3 regions of the Azospirillum sp. UENF 312511 genome follow, and region 3 is predicted to be linked to each of the others. Evidence: riboswitches for the same ligand, from Rfam matches in the RefSeq annotation. Region 3 holds a riboswitch; each other region holds the start of a gene.
What was found. A riboswitch is a leader RNA that binds a small molecule or an ion and turns the genes downstream of it on or off. The one in region 3 is predicted to bind cobalamin.
Positions count from the first base shown of each region.

Region 1: another riboswitch for cobalamin. It lies ahead of ACWPN7_RS28620 (ribonucleoside-diphosphate reductase subunit alpha); the one in region 3 lies ahead of ACWPN7_RS00350 (TonB-dependent receptor plug domain-containing protein).
Region 2: another riboswitch for cobalamin. It lies ahead of ACWPN7_RS28595 (hypothetical protein); the one in region 3 lies ahead of ACWPN7_RS00350 (TonB-dependent receptor plug domain-containing protein).

Region 1 is NZ_JBSNCG010000005.1:41,319-47,589, forward strand. Features, by position in the region: gene metE (5-methyltetrahydropteroyltriglutamate--homocysteine S-methyltransferase) at 1-500, shown strand, start outside; gene ACWPN7_RS28610 (short-chain fatty acyl-CoA regulator family protein) at 701-2,134, shown strand; gene ACWPN7_RS28615 (hypothetical protein) at 2,150-2,662, shown strand; cobalamin riboswitch at 2,776-3,023, shown strand; gene ACWPN7_RS28620 (ribonucleoside-diphosphate reductase subunit alpha) at 3,134-5,053, shown strand; gene ACWPN7_RS28625 (ribonucleotide-diphosphate reductase subunit beta) at 5,107-6,198, shown strand.
Region 2 is NZ_JBSNCG010000005.1:34,371-40,641, forward strand. Features, by position in the region: gene scpA (methylmalonyl-CoA mutase) at 1-1,126, opposite strand, end outside; gene ACWPN7_RS28590 (methylmalonyl-CoA mutase family protein) at 1,138-3,165, opposite strand; cobalamin riboswitch at 3,341-3,591, shown strand; gene ACWPN7_RS28595 (hypothetical protein) at 3,759-4,082, shown strand; gene ACWPN7_RS28600 (LysR family transcriptional regulator) at 4,104-5,033, opposite strand; gene metE (5-methyltetrahydropteroyltriglutamate--homocysteine S-methyltransferase) at 5,136-6,271, shown strand, end outside.
Region 3 is NZ_JBSNCG010000001.1:66,108-72,378, forward strand. Features, by position in the region: gene ptsP (phosphoenolpyruvate--protein phosphotransferase) at 1-316, shown strand, start outside; gene ACWPN7_RS00340 (TerC family protein) at 442-1,488, opposite strand; gene ACWPN7_RS00345 (hypothetical protein) at 2,148-2,606, shown strand; cobalamin riboswitch at 2,661-2,879, shown strand; gene ACWPN7_RS00350 (TonB-dependent receptor plug domain-containing protein) at 2,996-4,924, shown strand; gene ACWPN7_RS00355 (ABC transporter substrate-binding protein) at 4,921-5,781, shown strand; gene ACWPN7_RS00360 (FecCD family ABC transporter permease) at 5,778-6,271, shown strand, end outside.

The sequences.
Region 1 (6,271 bases), on a different contig from region 3:
AGGCCGGCGTCGGCGTGATCCAGATCGACGAGGCCGCCCTTCGTGAAGGTCTGCCGCTGCGCAGGTCCCAGTGGCAGGCGTATCTGGACTGGGCGGTGGAGTCGTTCCGCATCACCGCCAACGGGGTGGCGGACGAGACGCAGATCCACACCCACATGTGCTATTCGGAGTTCAACGACATCATCGCGTCGATCGCGGCGATGGACGCTGACGTCATCACCATCGAGACCTCACGGTCGGACATGGAACTGCTCGACGCCTTCGACGACTTCAAGTACCCGAACGAGATCGGTCCCGGCGTCTACGACATCCACTCGCCGAACATCCCGACCGAAGGGCACATCGTCGATCTGATGAAGAAGGCGGCCGAGCGCATTCCCGCCGAGCGGCTGTGGGTCAATCCGGACTGCGGTCTCAAGACCCGCCAGTGGGCCGAGGTGCTGCCGGCCCTGACCAACATGGTCAGTGCGGCCAGGACCCTGCGCGCCACCATCGCCTGACGTGGTCCGCACGGGGGCAAGGGGCCGGACGCCGCTTGCCCCCGTGTCTTTGCACCCTGAAGCTGCTGATGGCGGAACTTGCCTGGTAGCCGCGTCCTTTGCAATATACGCAGACCGCTTGTTTGGATGACCGCTGACATTGCCAAGATTAGCAAGGTGTTTTCAGTGAGTCGGCGAATTTTGCAAATGGGATTCCTGGTATGGCCAAGGCGTTCATGGGGGTGCGGCTGCAGCGGCTGCGCGAGGAGCGGGGGCTGACCCAGACAGCCCTGGCCCGCATCCTGGAGATTTCGCCGAGCTATCTGAACCAGCTCGAACGCAACCAGCGGCCTCTGACGGTGCCGCTGCTGCTGCGGATCAACGCCGCCTTCGGCATCGACGTCCAGATCTTCTCGGAGGACGAGGAAGCCCGGCTGGTCGCCGATCTGCGCGAGGCGCTGTCGGAGGCCGGAACCGGCGAGACCATCGCCATGGCCGAGATCAAGGCGCTCGCCACCAACATGCCGGCGGTCGGCCGGGCGCTGGTGGCGCTGCACCGGCGCGGGCGCGGGCTCGCGGAACGGCTGGATGCGCTCGCCTCGGGGATCGTCCCAGCCGGGCCGGACAGCGGGCTGCCGCCGCCGATGCCCTACGAAGAGGTGCGCGACTTCTTCTACCGCCATCACAACCACATCACCGCGCTGGACGACGCGGCGGAACGGCTGTTCGGCGAGGCCGGTTTGGAGATCGGGGCGGTGGACCGCGGGCTGGAACGGCTGCTGGCGGACCGCCACGGCATCCGCACGCTGGTGACCGACGACACGGCCATGCCGGAGGGCGCGCTGCGCCAGTATGACGGCGATGCCCGGACGTTGCGGATCGCCCGGTCGCTGGAGCCTGGCCGCCGCGCCTTCCAGATGGCGACCCAGCTCGCCTTCCACCAGGAACCGGCCCTCCTGCTCCGGCTGGTCGAGGAGGGACGCTTCTCCGGCCCGCAGGCCCGCTCGCTCGCCCGCATCGGGCTTGCCAACTATTACGCCGGCGCCGTGGTCATGCCCTACCGCGCCTTTCAGGAGACGGCGGAGGCCGTGGCCTACGACATTGAGTTGCTGGGACAGCGCTTCGGCACCGGCTTCGAGACCGTCTGCCACCGGCTGAGCACCCTCCAGCGGCCGGGGATGCCGGGCGTTCCCTTCTTCTTCGTCCGGGTCGATCGCGCCGGCAACATGTCGAAGCGCCAGTCCGCCACCAGCTTCCACTTTTCCCGTGTCGGCGGAACCTGCCCGCTGTGGAACGTCTACGAGGCCTTCTCGACGCCCGGTCGTCTGCTGACCCAGTTGGCGCGGATGCCGGACGGGCGGGCCTATCTGTGGATCGCCCGCACGGTGGTCCATGGCCGCAGCGGTTACGGCGCGCCGTCGAAGAGCTTCGCGATCGGACTCGGTTGCGACATCCAGCACGCCGGCCGGCTGATCTATTCCCGTGGGCTGGCGCTGGGCGATCCCGACGCCGCCACGCCGATCGGGGCCGGTTGCAAGGTCTGTGAGCGTCCATCCTGCCCGCAACGCGCCTTTCCGCCGATCGGACGCACCGTGACGGTTGACGAAAGCCTCAGCCGGTTCGAACCTTATCCGGTGGCCCAGCCTCCGGTTTGATCGAGGACCCGCAGCATGGTTGCCGATGGCGCCGGCGTTTGGGAAAGTCGTTTTCTGGACATCCATCTTTGCGGGCGGACGGTGGCGGTGTCTCATCAGCGTTGCCTGGAGGAATGCTTCGGCCTGAGGGCGCGTGAACGGGAGTTGCGCCGGCGCATCCGTTCGGCGCTGAAGCGGCTTGGACCGCTCGAAGGACCGGCGCACGCCCACGTCCTGACGCTTGCGCCAAAGCCCGAGGCCGTGGCGACCGTTCCGGCAGCCCTGGCCGGCCTTGACGGTGCGATCGAGCGGATCGCGAAACGCCCTTTCTCTCCCCGTCAGATCGAGGAGGCGTTGGGCATCACCGCCCGGGAACGGTTGCGTTGGACAAAGGACGGGCGGCTGCCGCAATCGGGGTCGGCAACCATCATGAGGGGGCAGCGGATTACCCTCAGCACTTACGCGGTGGACACGGTCGCCAAGCTGGCGGGTGACGCCTCCATCATCGACGATTGGCGGCGAACCGACCGGGTCGGCTGCCTCGGCTGAGGCTGCGCCGGAGCGGGCGGTGACCCATGGCGGTGGCTTGCCCAACCTCCGCGCCGGCCCTGAGGAGGTAGCCCCCGCCATCCGTATGGCTTGACAGACTGCGGGCTTCCCGCTACTTCATCTTGCGTTACGGTTCTCTGGATATCCAATATCTAGGGCTAAGAGGGAAGCCGGTGCGTCGCCACCCCGAACGGGGGATCGCGGCAAAGCCGGCGCTGCCCCCGCAACTGTGAGCGGAGAGCGGCTTCGTCGTTTCAGCGTCACTGGTGCCCATCCCGGTTCGGGACGACGGCACCGGGAAGGCCGGACGGAGCCGCCGTGACCCGTGAGCCAGGAGACCTGCCGTAACCGAATGAACGTCCACGGGCGGGGTGTCCCGGTGGTGCGCTTGCCCCCGCGCGGCGTTCCCGTCCGCGTTTGCGCAAGTCGTGCTCCCGTGCCTTCCCGCCGCACAAGAACAAGGGATCACGGATGCCGGCGCTCGCTCAAGACCTTGCCCAGGACTTCGCCAACGGCTTCGACCGTCACGGAAACCTGCTGACGCTGCCCCGGCGGACGCCCGAGCGGTCCGGCGGCCGTGCCCCGGCGGAGCGCTGGACGCCGCCCGATTCCTCCGTCATCCGCATCGACCGCAGCCGGGACGCCCTGCTGACCGCCTTTGGCAAGGCGACGCTGGACGACCGTTACCTGTTGCCGGGGGAAAGCTATCAGGACCTGTTCGCCCGCGTCGCCGCGGCCTATGCCGACGACGCGGCGCACGCCCAGCGCCTGTACGACGCGATTTCCCGCCTGTGGTTCATGCCGGCCACGCCGGTTCTCAGCAACGGCGGCACCACGCGCGGCCTGCCGATCTCCTGCTTCCTCAACGCGGTGTCCGATTCGCTCGACGGGATCGTCGACATCTGGAACGAGAACGTCCGGCTGGCCTCCAACGGTGGTGGCATCGGCACCTATTGGGGCGGGGTGCGCTCCATCGGCGAGCCGGTGAAGGGCTGCGGCAGCACGTCTGGCATCATTCCCTTCATCCGCGTGATGGACAGCCTGACGCTGGCGATCAGCCAGGGCTCGTTGCGGCGCGGCTCTGCCGCCGTCTACCTCGACATCCACCACCCGGAGATCGAGGAATTCCTGGAGATCCGCAAGTCGTCGGGCGACTTCAACCGCAAGAGCCTGAACCTGCACCACGCCGTCATCGTCACCGACGCTTTCATGCAGGCGGTGCGCGACGACAGGCCCTTCGCGCTGATCAGCCCCAAGACCGGCGCCGTCCTGAAGCACGTCAACGCCCGTCAGGTCTGGCAGAAGATCCTGGAAGCCCGCATGCAGACCGGCGAGCCGTACCTGCTGTTCGGCGACACGGTGAACCGCGCCCTGCCCAAGCACCAGCGCGACCTCGGCCTGCGCGTCTCCACCTCCAACCTGTGCAGCGAGATCACCCTGCCGACCGGCAAGGACCATCTGGGCAAGGAGCGCACGGCGGTGTGCTGCCTCGCCTCGATGAACCTGGAGACCTGGGATGAGTGGAACGGCGAGGCGGGGCTGGTCGAGGACGTGCTGCGCTTCCTCGACAACGTGCTAACCCGCTTCATCGAGGAGGCGCCCGAGGGGATGGAGAACGCCGTCTATTCGGCGATGCGCGAACGCTCGGTCGGGCTGGGGGTGATGGGTTTCCACTCCTTCCTCCAGGCGCGCGGCATTCCCTTCGAGAGCGCCATGGCCAAGGTGTGGAACCTGCGCTTCTTCCGCAAGATCCGCCGCGACGCCGACGCCGCCTCGGTCCTGCTGGCCGAGGAGCGCGGCGCCTGCCCGGACGCCGCCGAGCGCGGGATCAAGGCGCGCTTCAGCCACAAGCTGGCGATCGCGCCGACCGCCTCCATCAGCATCATCTGCGGCGGCACCAGCGCCTGCATCGAGCCGATCCCGGCCAACGTCTACACCCACAAGACGCTGTCCGGCTCGATCAGCGTGCGCAACCCGCATCTGGAAAGGCTGCTGGCCGCCAAGGGCGCCGACCGGCCGGAGGTCTGGCAGTCGATCATCGAGCATGAGGGCTCGGTCCAGCATCTTGACCTGCTGAGCGACGATGAGAAGTCGGTCTTCCGCACCGCCTTCGAGATCGACCAGCGCTGGATCATCGAGTTCGCCGCCGACCGCACCCCCTTCATCTGCCAGAGCCAGTCGATCAACCTCTACCTCGCGGGCGACATCGACAAGTGGGACCTGCACATGCTGCACTGGACCGCCTGGGAGAAGGGCCTGAAGAGCCTCTACTATTGCCGCTCCAAGTCGGTGCAGCGCGCCGCCTTCGCCGGCAAGGACCGGGTGACGGGCATGACGGAGATGCAGGCAACGTCGCGCACCGATTACGAGGAATGCCTCGCCTGCCAGTGATCGCCGGCCTTCCCGACCGCCGCCCGTCCCCCCGCCATCACGGACCCGTTCGCATGAGCTCGCTTCTCCACATCAACCCGGTCAGCCTGATCGGCACCGGCCGCGTCGGCCTGTTGCAGGGCTCGGTCGCCTACAACGTCTCGCGCTACCCCTGGGCCTACGCCTACTGGAAGAAGCAGCAGCAGGTCCACTGGATGGGCGAGGAGGTGCCGCTGGGCGAGGACATCAAGGACTGGACCTCCGACCGCGTCACCAACGGCGAGCGCAACCTGCTGACCCAGATCTTCCGCTTCTTCACCCAGAGCGACGTGGAGGTCAGCGACAATTACCTGAAGCGCTACATGCCGATCTTCCAGCCGCTGGAAGTGCAGATGATGATGGCCGCCTTCACCAACATGGAGACGGTGCACATCGACGCCTACGCCCTGCTGCTGACCACCATCGGGATGCCGGAGACCGAGTTCGCCGCCTTCCGCGACTATGCGGAGATGCGCGACAAGGCCGACTACATGCACAGCTTCGGCGTCGGCACGGTGGCCGACGTGTCGCGCACCCTGGCGATGTTCGGCGCCTTCACCGAAGGGATGGCCCTGTTCGCCAGCTTCGCCATGCTGCTGAACTTCCCGCGCCACAACAAGATGAAGGGGATGGGCCAGATCGTCACCTGGTCGGTGCGCGACGAGAGCCTGCACTGCGAGGGCATCATCCGGCTGTTCCACGAATGGAACCGCGAGACTGGCGCCATGACACCCGCGGTGCGCGACGACATCCTGGACGTCTGCCGCACCATGGTCAGGCTGGAGGAGCGCTTCATCGACCTGGCCTTCGGCCTGGGTGCGGTGGAGGGCATGACGCCGGAGGACATCCGCGCCTATGTCCACTACATCGCCGATTGGCGGCTGACGCAATTGCGCCTGCCGACCCTCTACGGCTATTTCAAGCCGGTGGATGGCGGCTACGAACCGGTGAAGCCGCACCCGCTGCCCTGGCTGGTGGAGATCCTGAACGGGGTCGAGCACGCCAACTTCTTCGAGCAGCGCGCCACCGAATATTCCAAGGGTGCGACCAGCGGCCAGTGGGACGGGGCGGATGGCGTCTGGGCCGCCTTCGACCGTCTGCAAGCGCCCGGCACGGCGACGCCCTGAAGTCGGTGGAGCGCGCCGACATCCGGACGCGGTCTTCGCAAATTTTGCCAATTTGCAAGTTCCCCTCGGCAAA
Region 2 (6,271 bases), on a different contig from region 3:
CCAGGGCCTCGTCGAGCGCGTTGGTGTGAAGCGACTGGGTGTGGCCCTGCGTGGAGGCCATCGCCTCGATGCAGGTGCGCGTCACGTTGTTGAAGACGTCCTGCGCCGTCAGGCTCCAGCCCGAGGTCTGGGAATGGGTGCGCAGCGACAGCGACTTGTCGCTCTTCGGGGCGAACTCCTTGATCAGCTTGGCCCACAGCATGCGGCCGGCGCGCATTTTGGCGACTTCCATGAAGAAGTTCATGCCGATCGCCCAGAAGAAGGACAGGCGCGGCGCGAACTGGTCGATGGTCAGCCCGGCGGCCAGCCCGGCACGCGCGTACTCCACGCCGTCGGCCAGCGTGTAGGCCAGTTCCAGGTCGGCGGTCGCCCCCGCCTCCTGCAGGTGATAGCCGGAGATTGAGATCGAGTTGAACTTCGGCATGTGCTGCGAGGTGAAGGCGAAGATGTCGGAGATGATCCGCATCGAGGGCTTGGGCGGGTAGATGTAGGTGTTGCGGACCATGAACTCCTTGAGGATGTCGTTCTGGATGGTGCCGCTCAACTTGTCGGCGGTCACCCCCTGCTCCTCGGCGGCGACGATGTAGCCGGCCAGCACCGGCAGCACCGCGCCGTTCATCGTCATCGACACCGACATCTGGTCGAGCGGGATGCCGTCGAACAGCGTCTTCATGTCCAGGATGGAGTCGATGGCGACCCCCGCCATACCGACGTCGCCGGTGACGCGCGGGTGGTCGCTGTCGTAGCCGCGGTGGGTGGCGAGATCGAAGGCGACCGACAAGCCCTTCTGCCCGGCCGCGAGGTTGCGCCGGTAGAAGGCGTTGGATTCCTGCGCGGTCGAGAAACCGGCGTACTGCCGCACCGTCCAGGGCTTGTCGACGTACATCGTCGGGTAGGGGCCGCGCAGGAAGGGCGCCATCCCCGGCATGGTCGCCAGATGGTCGAGCCCGTCGAGGTCGGCCGCCGTGTAGAGCGGTTTGACGTCCAGCATCTCCGGCGTGCGCCACAGCGCTGTGGCCGGATCGGCCCCGGTTTCCGCCGCGAAACGGCGGCTCCAGTCGGCGGAAGAGGCACCGGGAGCGGCGGCGTCCAGGGGCAGCGTGGCGAAGTCCGGCAGACTGGTCATCGCGCTTTTCATCACAAGGGCACTCCCAAACGGGCCAGGGTCGCGCGCAGGACCGAGAGAACGTCGCAGCCGACCGACACGAATTCGTCGATGCCGGCGGCCGTGAGATCGGCGCGGCGGTCGCCGGGGTTTCCGGCCAGGAACAGGTGCTCGACACCCGCCGCCTTCAATGCCTGGGCGAAGGGTGCGGCGTGGGCCTCGTAGAGCGCGTCGGAGCCGCACAGCACGGCGATGCGCGCTCCGGAGACACGGAAGGCCGCGGCCACGGCTTCGGCGTCGGGGAAGCCGTTGTTGCCGAGCGCCTGGATGCCGCCGGCCTCGAAGAGGTTCTTGGCGTAGGTGGCGCGCGCCGTGTGCTGGGCGACCGGCCCGATGTTGGCGAGGAAGACCGACGGCCACGATCCCTGGGTCCGCTTGTGGCGGTCGGCGGCGTCGCGCAGGGCCTCGAAGGATTCGTGCAGGCGGTGGCGGGGCAGCGGCTCGACGCGGGCCGGGGTGCCCCGCGCCAGGGCCGCCGTCAGTCCGGTCCGCGTCGCCCCGCCGGTGGCGGCCTCCACGAGATCGTCCAGCGACCCGGAGCCGACCGCCGCCGGTGCCACGGCAGCGTCGTCATGGCCGCGCGGTACGGGGGACGGGCGGACGACCGCCTGTTCGAGGAGGTTGGGAAACTCGCTGACGCCGGTCAGCGGGTCCTTGCGGCGGGCGATGTTGGCTTCCCGCTGCGCCCAGGACCCGGCGATGGCGCGGGCGAGGCTGCCATCGGCCAGCACGGCGGCGATGCCGCCCCGCCGCTCGATGTCCTGGAAGTCCGCCCAAGCGGCCTGGGCCAGTTGCTCGGTCAGCGTTTCGACGTACCAGGAGCCGCCGGCCGGATCGGCGACGCGGGCCAGCGAGGATTCCTCCTTCAGCAGGATCTGGCTGTTGCGGGCGATGCGGCGGGCGAAGTCGTCGGATTCGCCCAGCGCCGCGTCGAAGGGCAGCACCGCCACCGCGTCGGCCCCGCCGACCCCGGCGGCGAAGCCGGCCACCGTGGTGCGCAGCATGTTCACCCAGGGATCGCGCCGCGCCATGATGCGCCGCGCCGTGCGGGCGGTCAGGTGCATGGCGCGGGCCGACTCCGAGGCGCCCGACGCCTCGGCGATGCGCCCCCACAGGCGCCGCGCGGCGCGCAGCTTGGCGATGGAGAGGAATTGGTCGCAGCCGACGGATAGGGTGAAGGCGATCTGCCGGCAGGCGGTGTCGATGTCCAGCCCGGCAGCGGTCAGGGCGCGCAGATAGGCGACCCCGGTCGCCATGGCGGCGGCGAGGTCCTGGCTTTCGGTCGCCCCGGCGTCGTGCCAGGGGGAACTGTCCACCCCGACGGCGGTGACGTGAGGGAAATTGCGGGCGGTCCAGGCGGCCAAGGCCGCCGTGTCGGCGAGCGCCGCCTCCAGACTGCCCGGCAGGGCGTCGGCCGCGGCCAGAGTCCCGATGGGATCGGCGTTGAAGGCGCCCCGCGCCTTGTCCGGCATCACCGAGCGGCGGCGCCACAGGGCGGCGAGCAGCGCCGCGCCGGCCACTGCGTCGCCTCCCGCCTCCAGCGACAGTGGCACCATCTCCGGATAGACGTTGGCCAGCGTGCGGTCGAGATCGTCCAGCCGGTCGATGGCGATGCCGGGGCTGTCCGGCCTGTCGAGGCGCAGCCGGATGGCGGTGGCGCCGCGCAGCAGATCGGTCAGGATGGCGGCGTTCGCCGCCTTGGGATCGGAGACGTCGTGTTCGGTCAGGATGTCCCAGCCGTCCGGTCCGGCGCCTCTGGCATGGCCGCCGCGGGTGAACGGGGCGAAGCCCGGCAAACCGGACGGATCGCCCGCGGCCGGCCAGTCTTCCGCCGTATAGAGGGGCTGCACGGCGATGCCTTCGTACAGCCGGGTGACCAACCGCTTCTCGAAGGGGGCGCCCTTCAGCCCCTTGTCGACGAGAACCCGCCATTGCTCGCGCGTGGCCGGAGGGAATTCGGTGGCGAAGATCGTCTCGGCATCGTCCCGGCGGTCGTCCATGCTGGCGAGATTCCTTCCCATCCGTGTTCCGAACATTTGCAAGATACGCCGAACGACCCGTGGGAATCAGGCGGAAATTGGCAAAATTTGGCGAAGGGCTGCGGGCAATCTTGCGAATTTTGCAAAAGGGACTTGCCGTGGCGCTCGCGCTTGACGCCGCCGGGTGCACCCTCTTACCGTTCCCGCTGGATACGGTCCCCGTTCGCCCCAGGGCGTCCGGGGCTAAGAGGGAAGACGGTGAACCGTTCGCCTCGCCATGAGGATGACGGCGAAGCCGGCGCTGCCCCCGCAACTGTGAGCGGAGAGTGGGTCCGCCGTTTCAGCGCCACTGGTGCCCATCCCGGTTCGGGACGACGGCACCGGGAAGGCCGGACGGTCCCGCGACGACCCGTGAGCCAGGAGACCTGCCGGATCTGTCGAACGCGAGTCGGGCGGGGTGTCCCGGCGGGTGCGGCGTCGCCGGAGGTCTCCCGTGCCGCGTCGGCGTCCGTCCCATCCTTGCCCTTTGGGAGCGAGGGGTGCCACCGCCGATGTCCGTCCAACCAACGCCCGTTCCACCCAATCTCATCCGTCTGGCGTTCCGACGCCGTCCGGTGACGCCGACCCCCGCCGACCGGTCGGCACCCTTTGTCCTGACGGCGACGGAGGGACGCTGGTCCCTGCGGGGAACCAGGGAGCCGCTGGACGCCGCCGGGCTGGTCGCGGCGGCCGACACCCTGCGGGAGATCGCCCGCGCCCTGGTCGAGCAGGCGCATGCGGAAGCCGGCCAACCGGCGAACCGCTGCGTCGCCGAATTCGTGCTGCACCAGGACGGCGGCATCGACCATTGGCTGGCGCCGGGCGGGGATGCGGACGAGCGCCGCACCATTGCGCTCGGCCTGCGCAACGCCATCGGCAGCTTGCGGATGGGTGGCTGACCGGCGCGGCTTCGCCTGCCGCTACAACTGGGCGGTTCCACCGTCGCGATGGGCAAGCGCCAGATCGATGAAACCCCGCAGATAGCCGATGTCGGCGTCCGCCTCGCGGAAGCCCAGGAAAATCTGCTTGGCGACACCGTCCCGGCCCAGGCGCACCGGGCTCACGTCGAACTTGGCGCCATACTCCTCGACCAGCCAGCGCGGCAGGGCGGCGACGCCACGGCCGTGGGCCACCATCAGCAGCATGATGTCGGTCGTCTCGATCGGCTTGTGCTGCCTCGGGCTGATCCCGGCCGGCATCAGGAACTGGGTGTAGATGTCGAGACGGTCGGGCGCCACCGGGTAGGTGATCAGGACTTCGTCCGCCATCTGCTGCGGTTCGACGAAGGCGGCATGGCGCAGACGGTGCCCCGGCCCGACCACCAGAACCTGTTCGTAGTCGAACACCGGCTCGAAGCACAGTCCGGGCTTGAACAGCGGATCCGGTGTCACCAGCATGTCGATGTCGTGGCCGAACAGGGCCCCGATGCCGCCGAACTGAAACTTCTGCCGGACGTCCACGTCGACCTTCGGCCAAGCATCGACGTAGGGAGCGACGATCTTCAGGAGCCACTGATAGCAGGGATGGCATTCCATCCCGATGCGCAGGGTCCCGCGCCCGCCCTGGGCGAACTGCTGGAGGCGTTCTTCAGCATGGGCCAGTTGCGGCAGCAAGCGGTTGGCGACCGCCAGCAGCCATTCCCCGGCCTGGGTCGGCCGCAAGCGGCGGCCTTCGCGGTGCCACACATCCACGCCGAGCTGCTCTTCCAGCTTGCGGATGGCGTGGCTCAGCGCCGGTTGGGTCAGGTTCAAATGGCTGGCCGCCGCCGTCAGCGAGCCGTGACGATCAACCTCGCGGATGATCGAGAGATGGATGCGCTCCAGGATCGCCATACCGTCCACCTCATCCATGAATGAAATTTATCGAACGATAAAATCATACCATTTTTCATTCATGTTCTGAACTCCGTATGGTCCGCGCCGATCCCTCTTTTCAAGGCGCCCCCCATGGCAATGACCCACACCCTCGGATTCCCCCGCATCGGCGCCAAGCGCGAGTTGAAGTTCGCCTTGGAGGCTTATTGGAAGGGGGCGTCCTCCCGCGACGAGCTGGTCCGCGTCGGCGCTGACCTCCGCAAGCGCCACTGGCGGGACCAGGGCGCGCTCGACCTCGTTCCCGTGGGCGATTTCGCCTTCTACGATCAGGTGCTCGACATGAGCTTCACGCTCGGCAACCTGCCGGAGCGCGTGAAGGGCTTCCATGGCGATGCCCTGGACAATTACTTCCGCGTGGCGCGCGGCCGTTCGGCCGAGACCGCCGCCCATAGTGCCGAAGAGCACGGCGGATGCTGCAGTGGCGTCGCTGCCGGCGAGATGACCAAGTGGTTCGACACCAACTACCACTACATCGTCCCCGAGTTCGACGCCGAAACCCAGTTCAACCTCGACGCCTCCCGTCTGCTGCAGCAACTCGCTGAAGCCAAGGAGCAGGGTGTCAAGGCCAAGCCGGTGATCATCGGCCCGGTCACCTACCTCGCGCTGGGCAAGGCCAAGGACGGTTCGGACAAGCTGGCTCTGCTGCCCCGCCTGCTGCCCGTCTACGCCGAACTGCTGCAGGCCCTGGCCGATCAGGGCGTCGAGTGGGTGCAGATCGACGAACCCATCCTGGTGACCGAGCTGGAAGCGGCGTGGCGGGACGCCTTCACCCAGGCCTATCGGGATCTCGGTACCGGCGCGGTCAAGCTGCTGCTGGCGACCTATTTCGGCCAGCTCCAGGAGAATTTGCCACTGGTCTGCTCCCTACCGGTGCAGGGCCTCCATCTCGACGCCATCAACGCCCGCGACGAGGTCGATGCCCTGATCCAGGCCCTCCCGACCGACCGCGTCGTGTCGCTGGGCGTCGTCAACGGCCGGAACATCTGGAAGACCGACCTACACGCAACGCTCGACTGGCTGGAGCCGGTGGCCGAGAGGCTCGGTGAGCGGCTGTGGATCGCACCGTCCTGCTCGCTGCTGCACGTGCCGGTCGACCTCGCCGGCGAGCGCAAGCTGGATGAGGAGGTCCGCTCATGGCTGGCCTTTGCGGTGCAGAAGCTGGAGGAGATCCGGGTTCTGGCGACCGCGCTGACCCCGGGATGGGATAGGGGCCG
Region 3 (6,271 bases):
GCAGGTCGCCTCGCTCTACGACCCGCTGCACCCGGCGGTGCTGCGCCTGATCCAGTTCACCATCGAGGCGGCGCTGCGCGCCCGCATCCCGGTGTCGGTCTGCGGCGAGATCGCCGGCGATTCGCGCTACACCGCGCTGCTGCTCGGGCTCGGCGTGCGCGACCTGTCGATGGTGCCGCCGGCCATCCCCCTGGTGAAGCGGCGCATCCGCAAGCTCGACCTCCAGGAGGCCACCCGCCGCGCCCGCGTCATCATGGACCAGAGCGACAGCGGGCGGATCGCCGCCCTGCTGGACGACTTCAACGCCGTGGGCTGAGACGGCCTCTCCTTTTCGAAGGCGAGAGGACAGCGCTTGGTGACGGCGACGCCGGAGGAGTCGGCGGCGCCCTCGACGGAATGAGCCCGATCCACCGGACCGGGCTCATCCTCACGTGGAACGTCTTACTGGCCCTTGCCGTCCGTGGGCACCGCGGCCGCATCGCCGGAGGAGGCCGCGGTGGAACCGCTGGCACCCTTCGCCGGGCTGCCCGGCACCCACCAGCGGCGGGCCTCGCCGTCCGCGGCTTCCGGAGCCGCATCCGCGCGGGTCTTCAGCATCGAGAAGACGATGGAACCGCCGACCAGGACGGCCGTGATGCCCAGCGCCACCGCCGTCGGCATCTTGTAGATGTCGATCATCAGCATCTTGGCGCCGACCACCACCAGAACCAGCGACAGGCCGTATTTCAGGTAATGGAAGCGGTGGATGATCGAGGCCAGCGCGAAGTAGAGGGCGCGCAGGCCGAGGATCGCGAAGACGTTGGAGGTCCAGACGATGAACGGATCGGTGGTCACCGAGAAGACCGCCGGGATGGAGTCCACGGCGAAGACCAGATCGGTGAACTCGATCAGGATCAGCACGAGGAACAGCGGCGTCATCATCCGCACGCCGTCGCGCATCACGAAGAACTTCTGCCCCTCGTAGCCGTCGGTCATGCGGAAGCGGGAGCGGACGAACTTGACGATCCGGTTGTTCTCCATGTCCGGCTCGTCGTCCACCGACATCAGCATCTTGATGCCGCTGAAGATCAGGAAGGCGCCGAAGATGTAAATGATCCAATGGAATTCCTGAATCAGCGCCGTGCCCGCCACGATCAGCACGCCGCGCATCACCAACGCGCCCAGGATGCCCCAGAACAGCACCCGGTGCTGGTACTGCGGCGGCACCGCGAAATGCGTGAAGATCAGCGCGATGACGAAGATGTTGTCGACGCTCAGGCTGTATTCGATCAGGTAGCCGGTCAGGAACTCCAGCCCCTTCTGCGACCCTTGGAAATGAAAGACGCCGGCGGCGAAAATCATCGCCAGCGTGGAATAGGCCGCGCAGCGCATCAGCGCCTCGCGGCCGGAGATCACATGGGATTTCTTGGAAAATACACCAAGATCAAAGGCCAAAAGCACGCCAACGAAGACGGCGAAGCCGGCCCACATTAAAACGATCTGATCCATGGAACTGTCCCTTGCTTCATGCACTCCGCTCCCGCAAGCGGAGACGTCGATCGTCACATGAGCAGTCCGACATCACCGATGCGCCACGGCGGGACGCATCGGCCAGAGGGGCCCGGACTGGAATCGTGACCGCAAGGTCTGCGGTCAACGGACAAGCGCGCGCGACGGCTTTGCCGCGGCGCGCCAGAGCGCCCGCCTCCATCGTTTGCCGTGGAGACGTGGCGGTCGGTCAGGATGTTGGTTCGGTGCGGTCCATGCCGATGTCTCCCAAAGGCCCGTCGGGGACCGTCGTCCGGCGGTGGACCTTGTGGTGGAGCGGGACCCAGGGGGAAGATAGGGCCAGCTTCCGCAAGGCCGCGCCAAAGCGACGGCTCTATGGGAAGTCCGACATCACAGCGCCGGGCGACGCTGCCAGAGGGGCCCGGACCTCACCCGTCATGTAGTCAGGCCCCCGCGCGGCGACAAGAGGGGGGCGCGTCCTTTCCGGACCATGATCGGCGCGATGGCCGCAGGCAACGACACCAGCCGGTTGATCGCCCATGGGTTGCCGGCGTTCCGGTCCGGGAGCCGGCTTTGCGAATTCCGTGTCGCCCATGGATGATTCCGCACCGGTGGGTTGTTCGTAGCGATTGACGGTAATTCACGGCAGGACACCCACAATGATGCGGCGTTCCATTTTGCTCGGCTGCCTGCTGGCGGCCGGATTGGCTGGTTGCGGCCCGCGTTTCGAGACGGTCGCAAGCTATTTTCCACCCGTCAGCGAGGCGGGAAAGCTCTGTGTCGCCCAGTGCAAGCAGGCACAGACGATCTGCCAATCCGCAAAGGAGCTGGCCGTACAGACCTGCCGGGCCGAGGCGACGACCCGCGCCCAGGGCGAATATCAGGCCTATCTCCGTTCCTTGCCCAAGGACGCGGACAAGAAGAAGATCAAGACGTTCAGCGATTTCGACCGGAACCCCAGCTGCTACAGCAACCTCACCTGCTCCTCCGATTACAACGATTGCTACAAATCCTGCGGCGGCCGGATCGAGGCACAGACCTATTGCGTCGGCAATTGCAAGGAGATGGTGCCGCCCATGCCGGATGGGTCCGCGGTCGGGCCGAGAACCACACTCTGACGCCAGTCGGGCGAGGACGGGCGGATTGCGGCTTGACCGGAGCCGTTCCGCCCGCGTAGCTTCGCACCCGACGGTTGCCCGAAAGGGCTGAAAATGGGAACACGGTGCGGACCCAGCGGCGATTTGCCGTGCGAGGGTCCTACGCCGGGGCTGCCCCCGCAACTGTAAGCGGCGAGTCGTCCATCGGAATGCCACTGGGATCGCGATCCTGGGAAGGCGATGGGCCGACGATAACCCGCGAGCCAGGAGACCTGCCGTCAGTCGTGGTCACACGCGAACACGTTCGGGCGGGGTGCACCGAAGGTCGTCGAACCGGGAGTCCGTTCGCGGAGCGTCCGGGGGGACTTCGTTCGCGGTGACGTGCCACCGGCGTCCCGCCCGAGGTCTCAATGAGTGTCCGCGTTCCCCGCCTTCACCGGACGGCGTCCTTCGCCGCCCTTCTGGGAAGCCTTGCCCTTCCCGTGTCGGCCCTCCCCACGTCGGCCTTCGCCGATTCCACCACCATCACGACGCTTCCGCCGGTCTCGGTGACCGCCAACCGCGTCCCCACCGCCGCCGAGGAAACCGGCAGCGCCCTGACCGTCATCACCCGCGAGGAACTGGAGCAGCGCCAGACCCAGGTGCTGTCCGACGCGCTGCGCGCGGTGCCCGGCGTCGCCGTCAACCGCACCGGCCCTATGGGCACCCTGACCCAGCTCCGCATCCGCGGGTCGGAGGGCAACCAGACGCTCGTCCTGATCGACGGGATCGAGGTGAACGATCCCGCCGCCGGTTCCGAATACGACTTCGCCAACCTGCTGGCCGGCGACGTGGAACGCGTCGAGGTGCTGCGCGGCCCGCAGAGCGCGCTTTACGGCTCCGACGCGGTCGGCGGCGTCGTCAACATCGTGACCCGCCGCGGCGCCGGCGCCCCCCGGTTCGGCGCCGCCGTCGAGGGCGGGTCCTTCGGCACCGCCGCCGGGCGGGCCTCCTTCGGCACCGGGACCGACCGTTACGACCTGTTCCTCAGCGGCCAGGGCGTCACCAGCGACGGTGTGTCGGTCGCCGACAAGCGGCTCGGCAACCCGGAGAAGGACGGCTACCGCAACGGCACGCTGACCGGAAACGCCGCCGTCCGCCCGACCGAGCACAGCGAGATCGCGGTGACCGGCCGCTACACCCGCTTCCGCACCGACACCGACGGCTTCGTCGGCGGGCGCGGCGCCGTCGACGACGGGACCAGCACCGCCGGGGAGCAGTATTTCGGGCGCCTCCAGGGCAAGATCGCCCTTCTCGACGGAAAGTGGGAGCACATCGTCGGCCTGACCCATGGCCGCCAGCAGCGCGACTACCGCGACGACGCCAAGACGGTGACCAGCCGCTACGACGGGCGCAAGACCAAGGCCGACTACCAGACCAACCTGACGCTGAAGAGCGGCCCCGCCGACCATGTGCTGACCGCCGCCGTGGAGCATGAGGAGGACAAGGCGATCAGTCGCAGCGCCTTCTCCAGCTTCGACCGCTCCATCGGCTCCACCGGGCTGGTGGGTCAGTACAAGCTGGGCCTGTTCGACCGTCTGACCCTGACCGGCAGCGTCCGCCACGACGAGAACGACCTGTTCCGCGACGCCACCACATGGCGCACCACGGCGGCCTATCTGGTCGAGGAGAGCGGGACGAAGCTGCGCGCCTCCTACGGCACCGGCGTCAAGAATCCGACCCTGTTCGAGCTGTACGGCTACACCGCCACCTACGCCGGCAACCCGAACCTGAAGCCGGAACGGGCGCGCGGCTGGGACGCCGGCTTCGATCAGGCGCTGTGGGGCACGCGGGCCTCCGTGGACGGCACGTGGTTCGACCAGCGCATCCGCGACCTCATCACCGGCACCGGGCGGACCTCCGTCAACATGCCGGGCGAGTCCCACATCCGCGGCTTTGAGCTTGGCCTGTCGGTGGAGCCGATCGACCGGCTGACCGTCCGCGGCTCCTACACCTGGACCGACGGCGAGGATTCCACGGGGGCGGAGCTGGTGCGCCGGCCCAAGCAGCTCGCCAGCCTGAACGTCAATTACCGCTTCCTGGAGGACCGGGCGAACGCCAACCTCGGCGTCGTCTACAACGGGCGGTCCAGCGACTGGGCCTACGATCCCTTCTACAACCGGCAGGTCGTGAATCTCGCCCCCTACACGCTGGTCAACATGGCCGGGTCCTACGCGCTGTCCGAGGGGGTCGAAGTCTTCGGGCGCGTGGAGAACCTGTTCGACCGCCGGTACCAGGAAGTCTGGACCTACGGCGCGCCGGGACGGGCCGGGTATCTCGGGCTGCGGCTGTCGCTGTGAGGCCCACCTTTCTCGGGCTGGCCACCGCCCTCCTGCTGACCGCGGGAGGGCCGGCGGCGGCGTGGGAGGCGCCGCCGGCAAAACCGCCCAGCAAACCACAGCGCATCGTCTCCCTGAATCTCTGCGCCGACGAGCTGCTGCTGCGGCTCGTCGGGCCGGAGCGCCTCGCCGCTGTGACGTGGCTGGCGCGCGATCCCCGCACCTCCACCGTCGCGGCGCTGGCGTCGCGGGTGCCGGTCAATCACGGGACGGCGGAGGAGATCCTGCCGCTCAACCCCGACCTGATCGTCGCCGGGCGCTACACCACGCGGGTCGCGGTCGGGCTGCTGACGCGGCTGGACGCCCCGCTGCTGGAGCTGGACGTCCCGCAGAGCGTGGCGGGGGTGGCGGAGCAGATCCGCGGCCTCGCCCGCGCCGTCGGCGAGCCGGACCGGGGGGAGGTGCTGGTCGCCGACCTGCTCTCCCGCCTCGACGCCCTGCCCCCCGCGGCGCCGGGACCGCGCCCGACCGCGGTGGTGCTGCGCCCCAACGGCTTCGTCGCCGGGTCCGGGTCGCTGGTCGACGAGCTCCTGGCCCGCGCCGGGCTGGAGAACATGGCCGACCGCCTGCCGCTGGGCAGCCAGGGCGCCCTGCCGCTGGAAGCCATCATTCTGGGCGGCGCGGACGTGCTGATCGTCGACGCCGCGCCCGACGCGCCGCCGTCGCTGGCCGGCGCCCTGCTGCACCACCCGGCCCTGAAGGCGTTGAAACGTCAGGTCCGCACCGTGTCGCTGCCCTCCCGCCTATGGACCTGCCCCGGCCCGCAGATCGCCGAGGCCGCCGAACGGCTGGCCGCCGCGCGGGAAGCCGTGCCATGAGCCGGGACTCGCGCATCCCCTACCCCGCGCTGGTCGCCGGGCTGACCCTTCTGGCGCTGGCGCTCTGCGCGGTGTCGGCGGCGGTCGGCTATGTGCCGTTCGACCTGGGCGCCGCTTTGTCCGACTGGCTCGCCGGGCGCCCCACCCTGGGCGCGCTGGTGCTGGCCGAGTTGCGCCTGCCGCGCGCCCTGCTCGGCCTGCTGGTCGGCTTCAGCCTGGGGCTGACCGGGGCGGCGATGCAGGGCTGGCTGCGCAACCCACTGGCCGAGCCGGGGCTGGTCGGCGTGTCGAGCGCGGCGGCGCTGGGCGCGGTGATCGTCTTCTACAGCGGCCTGTCAGCCGCGCTGTCGCTGGCCCTGCCACTCGGTGGCATGGCCGGGGCGGCCACAGCCGCGGTGCTGCTGAACCTGATGGCGGCGCGGGGGGCCGGAACGACGGCGCTGGTCATCGGCGGCATCGCCATCAACAGCCTCGCCGGGTCGCTGACCGC